DNA from 2 places in the Streptomyces sp. JH002 genome. Region 1 is predicted to be linked to the other one. Evidence: riboswitches for the same ligand, from Rfam matches in the RefSeq annotation. Region 1 holds a riboswitch; the other holds the start of a gene.

Region 1 (5,456 bases):
GGGATGTGCGGGTTGAGCCACAGCCCCCAGTGGTCGGGGTACAGGGCGGCGGCGATGTCCCGGCCGCCGATCACCTCGTGGTCCCGGGGCCAACCGCTGGCGGCCAGCTCGGCGGGCGAGGTGACGGCCGGCGCGTAGCCGTGGCCGGCGACCTCGACGCTGCCGTACTGGGCGTCCGGGTCGCCGGGCCGGCCGTGCCACAGCAGCATCCACACCTCGCCGTGCGCGAGCGCGCCCAGCAGCGTCTCGTAGATGTCCGGGCGGTCGGCCGTCACCCGGGGAAGCAGTTCCTCGATCGCCCCCTGGGCTTCGGTCATGCGTCCCGCCGGTAGAACGGCTGCACGCTGTGGCGCAGCCAGTCCACGACGGGGTCGGTCACCGCGTCCAGCAGCACCAGCTGGACCGGCCAGGGCACCGCGCCGCGCGCCAGGGCGCGGCCCAGCGCGTCGTGGCTGCCGATCCGGTACTCCTCGGACAGTTCGTCCAGCTCCAGGCCGATGAACAGGGCCGGGGCGCCGCCCTCCGCGCTGGCCAGGCCACGCCGCGCGGTCCGCACGTACGGCAGCGCGGACAGCTCGCCGGCCGCCGCCGCCAGGAAGTCGACGGGCTCCTGCTGCCAGTCCGGCTCGAACAGGCGCATCCGGGCGCCGGAGGGCGCCCCGGGCACGCGCTCGCCCGGGGTGTCCCGGCACAGCTGCGCCACCCCTTCCGGCGGGACCGGGACGCCGACGGTGCCGCCCGGGTTGACGGCGAGGCCGGCCTGCGGCGGCAGTCCGCGGGCGAACTCCTTGACGGGGGCGACGGTGAAGGACATGTGGGTGCCGACCACGAGCCGGAACTGTTCCGCGGAGCTGAAGACCGGGACGTACACCCCGCCGTCCAGCTCGATCGTCGGCAGGTCCAGGCTGCGGCTGTCCGGGCCGCCGCCCTCCGGCAGCGGCACCCACACCGGGCTGCGGCCCAGCACCTGGAGCAGCCGGGGCGCGGCATCCGGCACACCGACCGCGGCGGCCAGCGCGTGCTCCAGCTCATTGCCGGGCCAGCCGCCCCCGCCGGCCGCCCCCGTGTCGACGCCGCCGTCCTGCCCGGGCGCGGAGCCCTGCCAACGCTCGTTCATCTCGTCCCACCACCATCTGATCCGGATCTGTAGGGCACCCTAATGGCTCAGTGAGGGCCGTCATGCGATGATGAGCCGCACAACAACCGCAGGACAATCGAACAATGGCCGTTCGACCACGCGCGGGAGAGTTCCCGGTCCAGCACCGGGGCGCCGAAGGAGCAAGTCCTCCCTTGAATCTCTCAGGCCCCGATACCGCGCGCGGAAGGCGAATCTGAAAAGCGGGCCCCCGAACGGGCCCCACCCACGGTGCAAGCCGCAAGGCGAACCTCTCAGGTGCCGATGACAGATGGGGAGGGCGAGCCGTATCCGCGCGACCGCGCACCGCCCGCCGCCCGTACCCTCTGGAGCCACCTCATGACGTCCCGTATCACCGCGCTCGACGCCCTCCACCGCGAGCTGGGCGCCACCATGACCGACTTCGCCGGGTGGCAGATGCCGCTGCGGTACGGCAGTGAGCGTGCCGAGCACCAGGCGGTGCGCACCGCCGCGGGCCTGTTCGACCTCTCCCACATGGGCGAGATCGCGGTCACCGGACCGCAGGCCGGGCGGCTGCTGGACCACGCGCTCGTCGGAAAGCTGTCGGCGCTGGCGGTGGGCCGCGCCCGGTACACGATGATCTGCGACGCCGAGGGCGGCATCCTGGACGACCTGATCGTCTACCGGCTGGCGGACGAGCACTACATGGTGGTCGCCAACGCCGCCAACGCGCAGACCGTGCTGGACGCGCTGACCACCCGCGGCGAGGGCTTCGAGGCCCAGGTGCGGGACGACCGGGACGCGTACGCGCTGATCGCCGTGCAGGGCCCGGCCTCGCCCGCGATCCTGGGCTCGCTCACCGACGCCGACCTGGCCGGCCTGAAGTACTACGCGGGCCTGCCGGGCACGGTCGCGGGCCGGCCCGCGCTGATCGCCCGCACCGGGTACACCGGCGAGGACGGCTTCGAGCTGTTCGTCGCGCCGCGGGACGCCGAGCCGCTGTGGCGGGCCCTGACGGAGGCGGGCGCCCCGTACGGTCTGGTGCCCTGCGGCCTGTCCTGCCGCGACACGCTGCGCCTGGAGGCGGGGATGCCGCTGTACGGGCACGAGCTGACCGCCGCGACCACCCCCTTCGACGCGGGGCTCGGCCGGGTGGTGAAGTTCGACAAGGACGGCGATTTCGTGGGCCGGGCGCCGCTGGAGGCGGCGGCCGAGCGGGCGCAGAGCGACCCGCCGCGCCGCCTGGTGGGCCTGGTCGGCGCGGGCCGCCGGGTGCCGCGGGCCGGCTACCAGGTGGTGGACGCGGCGGGCACGGTGATCGGCGAGGTCACCTCAGGCGCCCCCTCCCCCACCCTGGGCTCGCCGATCGCCATGGCGTACGTGGACGCCGCGCACGCCGCGCCCGGCACGGAGGGGGTCGCGGTGGACATCCGCGGCGCCCGGGAGCCGTTCGCGGTCGTGGCGCTGCCCTTCTACCGGCGCGAGAAGTAACGGCCCGGGGCGCCGCCCCGGCACCGCGCCCTCACCCGTACGCCGCGCCCCCTCATCCCCGCTTTCCTCCCGCATTGTCACCATCGAGGAGAATCGATCCCATGAGCAACCCTGTCGAGCTGCGCTACAGCAAGGAACACGAGTGGCTGTCGGCCGTCCAGGACGGTGTCGCCACGGTCGGCATCACCGCCTACGCCGCCGACGCGCTGGGCGATGTCGTCTTCGTCCAGCTCCCGGAGGTCGGTGACACGGTCACCGCCGGTGAGAGCTGCGGCGAACTGGAGTCCACCAAGTCGGTCAGCGACCTCTACTCCCCGGTCACCGGTGAGGTCACCGAGATCAACGGCGCGGTGAGCGACGATCCGGCGCTGGTGAACTCCGCCCCCTTCGAGGGTGGCTGGCTGTTCAAGGTCCGCATCGACGGCGAGCTGCCCGGCGACCTGCTGGACGCCGACGGCTACGCCGCCTTCACCCAGGGCTGAGGGGAGCCGCTGTCATGTCGTCCGTACTGAACCAGTCCCTGCACGAGCTGGACCCCGAGGTCGCCGCCGCCGTCGACGCGGAGCTGCGCCGCCAGCAGTCCACCCTGGAGATGATCGCCTCGGAGAACTTCGCCCCGGTGGCGGCGCTCGAGGCGCAGGGCTCCGTGCTCACCAACAAGTACGCCGAGGGTCTCCCGGGGCGCCGCTACTACGGCGGCTGTGAGCACGTCGATGTCATCGAGAACCTGGCCCGCGACCGCGTCAAGGCGCTGTTCGGGGCGGAGGCGGCCAATGTGCAGCCGCACTCGGGTGCCTCGGCGAACGCCGCCGCGATGGCCGCGCTGATCAAGCCGGGCGACACCATCATGGGCCTGGACCTGGCGCACGGTGGGCATCTCACCCACGGGATGAAGATCAACTTCTCCGGCCGGCTGTACAACGTCGTGCCCTACCACGTCGCCCCGGACACCGGCCTGGTCGACATGGACGAGGTCGCGGCGCTCGCCGCCGAACACCGGCCGCAGCTGATCATCGCCGGCTGGTCCGCGTACCCCCGGCAGCTGGACTTCGCCGCCTTCCGCCGCATCGCCGACGAGGTCGGCGCGCTGCTGATGGTGGACATGGCGCACTTCGCCGGCCTGGTGGCCGCCGGGCTGCACCCCAGCCCCGTCCCGCACGCGGACGTGGTGACCACCACCACGCACAAGACCCTGGGCGGCCCGCGCGGCGGTGTGATCCTCTCCCGCAAGGAGCACGCCAAGAAGATCAACTCGGCGGTCTTCCCCGGGCAGCAGGGCGGCCCGCTGGAGCACGTGATCGCCGCCAAGGCGGTGGCGTTCAAGATCGCCGCGGGTGAGGAGTTCGCCGAGCGGCAGCGCCGTACCGTGGAAGGCGCCCGGCTGCTGGCCGAGCGGCTGGTCGGGGCGGACGTGGCCGGCGCGGGCATCTCCGTACTGACCGGCGGCACCGACGTCCACCTCGTGCTGGTCGACCTGCGCGACGCCGCGCTGGACGGACAGCAGGCCGAGGACCGGCTGCACTCCATCGGCATCACCGTCAACCGCAACGCGATCCCCAACGACCCGCGTCCCCCGATGGTGACCTCCGGGCTGCGCATCGGCACCCCGGCGCTGGCCACCCGCGGCTTCGGCGCCGAGGACTTCCGCGAGGTCGCCGACATCATCGCGCAGGCGCTGCTCCCCGGGTACGACGAGGGCACCGCCGCGAAGCTGGCGGCCCGGGTCTCCGCGCTCGCCGACCGTCATCCGCTCTACCCCGGCCGCTAGGCCCGTGGTGGGACGCCGCCCGCGCGGGTGCGCGTCCCACCATCCCGTCCCCCTGTAAGGAGTGGACCCCATGGCTCTGTCCGCCTTCGATCTGTTCTCCATCGGCATCGGCCCCTCCAGTTCGCACACGGTCGGCCCGATGCGGGCGGCGCGGATGTTCGCGCACCGGCTGAAGAAGGAGGGCGCGCTGGCGCCCACGCACGCCGTACGCGCCGAGCTGTTCGGTTCGCTGGGCGCCACGGGGCACGGACACGGCACGCCGAAGGCGGTGCTGCTGGGCCTTGAGGGGTACGCGCCCGACACGGTCGACGTGGCGGGGGCCGACGCGCGGGTCGCGGACATCCGCGCCGAGCGCCGGCTGCGGCTGCTGGGGTCCGACATAGGGGACAGCCACGCCATCGACTTCGACCCGGACACCGACCTGGTGCTGCACCGGCGCACGTCGCTCCCGTACCACGCCAACGGCATGCGGCTGACGGCGCTGGACGCGGCCGGCTCCGTGGTCCTGGAGAAGACGTACTACTCGGTGGGCGGCGGCTTCGTCGTGGACGAGGACGCGGTGGGCGCGGACCGGATCCGGCTGGACGACACGGTGCTGCGGCACCCGTTCCGCACCGGCGACGAACTGCTGCGGCTGACGCGGGAGACCGGCCTGTCGGTCTCGGCGCTGATGCTGGAGAACGAGAAGGCGTGGCGCGGTGAGGCGGAGATCCGCTCCGAACTGCTGCGCATCTGGGGCGTGATGGACGCGTGCGTGGCGCGCGGCCTGACCCAGGAGGGCATCCTGCCGGGCGGTCTGAAGGTCCGGCGGCGCGCGGCGGGCGTGGCGCGCAAGCTGCGCGGGGAGGGCGCGCGGGCGGAGTCGGCCCTGGAGTGGGTGACGCTGTACGCGATGGCCGTCAACGAGGAGAACGCGGCGGGCGGCCGGGTGGTGACCGCCCCCACCAATGGCGCGGCGGGGATCATCCCGGCGGTGCTGCGCTACTACCTGGACTTCGTGCCGGGCGCGGACGAGGACGGGGTGGTGCGCTTCCTGCTGGCGGCGAGCGCGATCGGGATGCTGTTCAAGGAGAACGCCTCGATCTCGGGCGCCGAGGTCGG
Region 2 (5,456 bases), 4.4 Mb from region 1:
CATGAGCCGCAGATAGGCCCAGGAGATCGGCAGGATGCCGGCCGAGCCCCACGGCGCCGCGGAGACCGGGCCCACCGGGCCGTCCACGGGTCCCGCGGTGGGCTGGAGCGGATGACCGGGCAGGTACGGGGCGAGGTGCTCGCGCACCGCCACCGGACCGACCCCGGGGCCACCGCCGCCGTGCGGGATACAGAAGGTCTTGTGCAGGTTCAGGTGCGAGACGTCCGCCCCGAACCGTCCCGGACGGGCCAGCCCCACCAGCGCGTTGAGGTTGGCGCCGTCCACGTACACCTGGCCGCCCGCGTCGTGCACCGCCGCGCAGATCTCCTGGATGCCCTCCTCGAACACCCCGTGCGTGGAGGGGTAGGTGACCATCAGGACCGCCAGCTCGTCCCGGTGCCGCTCGATCTTGGCGCGCAGATCCTCGACGTTCACATCGCCGTTCTCGCCGGTGGCCACCACGACCACCTTCATCCCGGCCATCACGGCGCTGGCGGCGTTGGTGCCGTGCGCCGAGGAGGGGATCAGGCACACGGTGCGCTGCGGGTCACCGTTCGCGCGGTGGTAGGCGCGCACCGCGAGCAGCCCGGCCAGCTCGCCCTGCGACCCGGCGTTGGGCTGCAGCGAGACCTTGTCGTAGCCGGTGATCTCGGCGAGCCCGTCCTCCAGTTCGCGGATCAGGGTGCGGTAGCCCTCGGCCTGCTCGATCGGCGCGAACGGGTGCAGCGCGGCGAACTGCGGCCAGGTGACCGGCTCCATCTCGACGGTGGCGTTGAGCTTCATGGTGCACGAGCCCAGCGGGATCATGCCGCGGTCCAGCGCGTAGTCCCGGTCGGCCAGACGCCGCAGATAGCGCAGCATCGCGGTCTCGGAACGGTGCTGGTGGAACACCGGGTGGCTGAGGTACTCGTCGGTGCGCAGCAGCGCGCCGGGCAGCGCGTCCGGCGTCGCGGCGTCCAGCTCGTCGATGTCGGTGTGCGCGGCGTCCACGCCGAAGGCGGCCCACACGGCGGCCAGTTCGGCGCGGCTGGTGGTCTCGTCGCAGGCGATGCCGACCAGGTCGGACCCGTCCTGGCGCAGATTGACGCCCGCCTCGCGGGCGGCGGCCACGACCTGCTCGGCGCGGCCCGGAACCCGGGCGGTGACGGTGTCGAAGAACGCCCCGTGCACCACCTCGACGCCGCCCGCGCGCAGCCCGGCGGCCAGCAGCGCGGCGTAGCGGTGGGTGCGGCGCGCGATGTCCGCCAGCCCCTGGGGGCCGTGGTACACGGCGTACATGCCGGCCATCACGGCCAGGAGCACCTGCGCCGTACAGATGTTGCTGGTGGCCTTCTCCCGGCGGATGTGCTGCTCGCGGGTCTGCAGCGCCAGCCGGTAGGCGCGCTTGCCGTCCGCGTCCCGGGAGACGCCCACCAGGCGTCCCGGCAGGCTGCGGGCGTACGCCTCGCGGACCGCCATGTAGCCGGCGTGCGGGCCGCCGAAGCCCATGGGCACACCGAACCGCTGGCTGGTGCCCACCGCGATGTCCGCGCCCAGCTCGCCCGGCGAGGCGAGCAGGGTGAGGGCGAGCAGATCCGCGGCGACGGTGACGACCGCCCCCAGCTCGTGGGCGCGCTCGATGACCGGGCGCGGGTCGCGCACCGCGCCGCCGGTCCCCGGGTACTGGAGCAGGACGCCGAAGATCCCGCGCTCGGCGGCCTCCCGCGGGATGCCCTCGGTCAGGTCGGCGACCACCACCTCGACCCCGGTGGGCTCGGCGCGGGTGCGCAGCACGGCGACGGTCTGCGGCAGGGTGTCGGCGTCGACCAGGAAGACGCCCTGCTTGACCTTGCCCACCCGCCGCGACAGCGCCATGGCCTCGGCGGCGGCGGTGCCCTCGTCCAGCAGCGAGGCGCCGGCGGTGGGCAGCCCGGTGAGCTCGGAGACCACGGTCTGGAAGTTCAGCAGGGCCTCCAGGCGGCCCTGGGAGATCTCCGGCTGGTAGGGCGTGTACGCCGTGTACCAGGCGGGGTTCTCCATGACGTTGCGCAGGATGACCGGCGGGGTGAACGTGCCGTAGTAGCCCAGGCCGATCATGGAGGTCAGGACCTGGTTGCGGTCGGCCAGCGCGCGCAGTTCGGCCAGCACGGCAGCCTCCGAACGCGCCTGCGGCAGCCGCAGCGGTCCGGAGCCGGCGATGGAGGCGGGCACGGCGGCCGAGGTCAGCTCGTCGAGGGAGCCGAAGCCGACCTGGGCGAGCATCTTCGCCCGGTCGGTGGCGTCGGGGCCGATGTGGCGGGCCGCGAACGGCGAGCCGTGCTCCAGTGCGCTGAGCGGGAGTGGGCGTTCGGACATCTGGGGGCCTCCTGGTCGCTGGGACCCGCAACCACCGGGCGGTGCCTGCTGCGGCCTCCCCCTCTGTCATGTCGACCTGAGAGCTTCACCGCGCCGCCGCCCCGTCGGGCGATGGCACGGCTTTCACCGTCGGTGAGGGCGGGGCCGGGACGGATGTCCGGCCGTCACCCTGCTTTCCAGAGTGGTTTCGCCCGTGCGGTACGGGGGCCTGAGAGATTCCGGGGAGGATTTGCTCCTTCGGCGCCGCCGGCCACAGGACCGGTGGACTCTCCCGCACGAGGTCGTCAACCGTTTTCGAGCCTACCAGCGGCCTTCGGGCTGCGAACATGGAGAGGGAGCCCCGCTCCCGGTGCCGGTGGACTCGACTGGCCGACTCCGGGTATGTGCCGTTACGTGAAGGCGAAGGGGCGTGCGGCCCGGCAGTGATGAACCGTGGGAGGAACCGTGCAGACCGATATCGATCCCCGCAGCCTGATCGGGCGCAAGGCGTTCGACCGGAACGGAGCAAAGATCGGCACGGTGGACGAGGTCTATCTGGATGACGCGACCGGTGCACCCGAATGGGCGGCTGTGCGCACCGGACTCTTCAGCCGGGACGCGTTCGTGCCCCTGGAGCCCAGCGAACTGGTCGAGGAGTCCCTGCGGGTGCCCTTCGACCGGGCGCTGATCAAGGACGCGCCGGACTTCGGGGTGGGGCGGCACCTCTCCCCCGAGCAGGAGTTGCAGCTGTATCACCACTACGGTCTCGACGTGCCGATGGCGGCGCCCGAGGACGACGCCACGCCGCCCGATCAGGACTTCGGCCGGCTGGCCTCGCCGCCGGACGAGGAGCGCTGAGGGCCGCCGGTCAGCGGCAGCGGGCGGCCGGAGCGGCTGAGCTCGGGATCGTCCACCGCGAAGGTCCGCACCCGGCCCGGCGCGGAGCCCGGTGTCTCGAACCGCACGGTGACCCGCCCGACGCCGCTGCCCTGCACCCAGCCGGGGCCGTGCCCGGTGTGCTCCACGTCCAGGCCGGGAAGCCACCGGCGGTCGGGGGCCGGCTCGGCATCCGGGGCGGCCCCGGCGGGGTCCGCCGGCCCCTCGGGCGCGCTGTCACCGCCGTCCTCCTCGCCCTCGACCCTCGCGCCCGCCTGCGCGAACAGATCCTCCTGGGTGAAGTCCGCCAGTCCGGTGACGCCCACCCCCAGCAGCCGGACACCGTTGGTGGTGTCCACCCCCTCCAGCAGCCGCGCGGCCAGCTCCCGCACCACCGCCGGATCGTCGGTGGGCCCGCGCAGCGTGTCCGAGCGGGTCAGGGTGGAGAAGTCGTGGCTGCGCACCTTCAGCACCACGGTGCGCCCGGAGCGGCCGTGCTCGCGCAGCCGCCGTACGCACCGCTCGGCCAGCCGGTCCACCTCGTGGCGCACCCGGGCCCGGTCGGTGAGGTCCACGTCGAAGGTGTCCTCCACCGAGACCGATTTGGCGTCGCGCTCGGCGACCACCGGACGGTCGTCGATCCCCAGGGCCATCGCGTGCACCCCGCCGCCGTGCGCGGTGCCCAGCAGGCGCAGCAGCTCCGTCTCACCGGCCCGCACCACGTCGCCCACGGTGCTGATCCCGGCCCGGCGCAGCACGCCGTCGGTGGCCGGGCCGACCCCGGGCAGGGTACGGACCGGCAGCGGGGCCAGCAGGTCACGCTCGGTGCCGGGCACGATCAGCTCCAGCCCGTCCGGCTTGGCCCGCTCCGAGGCGATCTTGGCGAGCATCTTGGAACCGGCCAGGCCCACCGAACCGCTCAGTGTGGTGGCCGCCCGGATCCGGGCGCGCAGTGCGTGCCCCACGGCCTCGGCCTCGGCGGCGGTGTGCGCCGTGCCGCCGGCCACCAGATCGACGAACGCCTCGTCCAGGCTCAGCGGCTCCACCAGCGGGGACAGTTCCCGCAGCAGACCCATCACGGTCTCGCTGACCGAGCGGTAGACATCGAAGCGCGGATACAGATAGGCGGCGTTCGGGCAGCGCCGTCTGGCCTGGCCCATCGGCATGGCCGAGTGCACCCCGAACCGCCTGGCCTCGTAGGAGGCGGTGGCCACCACGCCGCGCGGACCCAGCCCGCCGACGATCACCGGCTTGCCGCGCAGCGACGGCTTGGCCGCCTGCTCCACCGAGGCGTAGAAGGCGTCCATGTCGAGGTGCAGGATCGTCGGCTGGCCTCTCACCCTCCCGATGGTGCCCCACGGGTCTGACAATCCCCGGGAGCGGACGGGATCAGCGGGCTCCGCGCTGTCGGCGCCTGGCCAGTTCGTCGGAGGGATGGCCCGCGCCGCCGACGGCCTCCCCGGTGTCCACCCGCTCGGCCTGGAGCCGGGCGAGGGCCGCCTCGACATCGCCCCACACCGCGCCGACCGCGATCCCGAAGACCCCCCGGCCACCGCGCAGCAGCTCGGCCAGTTCCTCGGGGGACTCGCAGCGGTAGACGGTGGCCCCGTCGCTCATCAGGGTCAGCCCGGCCAGCTCCGCCAGGTCGGCGGAGCGCAGGGCGCGCACCGCCGTACGGATGCTCTGCAGGGAGACCCCGGCGTCCAGCAGCCGCTTGACGATCTTGAGCACCAGGATGTCCTGGAAGCTGTACAGCCGCTGGGTGCCCGAACCGTGGGCCGGGCGGATGCTGGGCTGCACCAGCTGGGTGCGGGCCCAGTAGTCGAGCTGGCGGTAGGTGATCCCCGCGGCGGCGCAGGCGCTGGGGCCCCGGTAGCCCAGGCGCTCGCGCCCTGTGCCCTGCCCCTGGGGGGTGGCCGGCGCCCGCAGGGGTTGCCGCGGCGGTACGCCCGGCAGCGAGGAGATCCCGCCCACCGCCGTACCCTCGCCGTTACCTGTCACGCCGGCCTCCGTTCCGCACGCCCCGACCGTGCCCTCGCCACTCACCGCGTGTGACGATGAGCACGCGCACAGCGCTCCTCCCAAGACATGCCCCACAGACGCTAAGCATGCACACTCAGCGCGTCAACGATCGCCACACCGGCTACTGATTGCTGGAGCCAAAGTCCTCGGGAGAGATCTGGTCCAGGAACTCCCGGAACCGTTCCACCTCGTCCTCCTGCTCGTCGGGGATGATGATCCCCGCGTCGTCCAGCACCCCGTCACTG

Evidence for each region. Region 1 has a riboswitch for glycine ahead of gcvT (glycine cleavage system aminomethyltransferase GcvT). Riboswitches for the same ligand answer to the same signal wherever they lie in the genome.
Region 2: another riboswitch for glycine. It lies ahead of gcvP (aminomethyl-transferring glycine dehydrogenase); the one in region 1 lies ahead of gcvT (glycine cleavage system aminomethyltransferase GcvT).

Annotation. Positions count from the first base shown of each region.
Region 1 is NZ_CP087989.1:1,539,058-1,544,513, forward strand. Features, by position in the region: gene H7827_RS06515 (enhanced serine sensitivity protein SseB C-terminal domain-containing protein) at 1-317, opposite strand, end outside; gene H7827_RS06520 (enhanced serine sensitivity protein SseB) at 314-1,117, opposite strand; glycine riboswitch at 1,231-1,325, shown strand; glycine riboswitch at 1,327-1,416, shown strand; gene gcvT (glycine cleavage system aminomethyltransferase GcvT) at 1,475-2,587, shown strand; gene gcvH (glycine cleavage system protein GcvH) at 2,689-3,069, shown strand; gene glyA (serine hydroxymethyltransferase) at 3,084-4,355, shown strand; gene H7827_RS06540 (L-serine ammonia-lyase) at 4,426-5,456, shown strand, end outside.
Region 2 is NZ_CP087989.1:5,944,217-5,949,672, reverse strand. Features, by position in the region: gene gcvP (aminomethyl-transferring glycine dehydrogenase) at 1-2,334, opposite strand, end outside; glycine riboswitch at 2,521-2,618, opposite strand; gene H7827_RS27340 (PRC-barrel domain-containing protein) at 2,767-3,171, shown strand; gene H7827_RS27335 (DNA polymerase IV) at 3,126-4,529, opposite strand; gene H7827_RS27330 (MerR family transcriptional regulator) at 4,579-5,190, opposite strand; gene H7827_RS27325 (bifunctional nuclease family protein) at 5,333-5,456, opposite strand, start outside.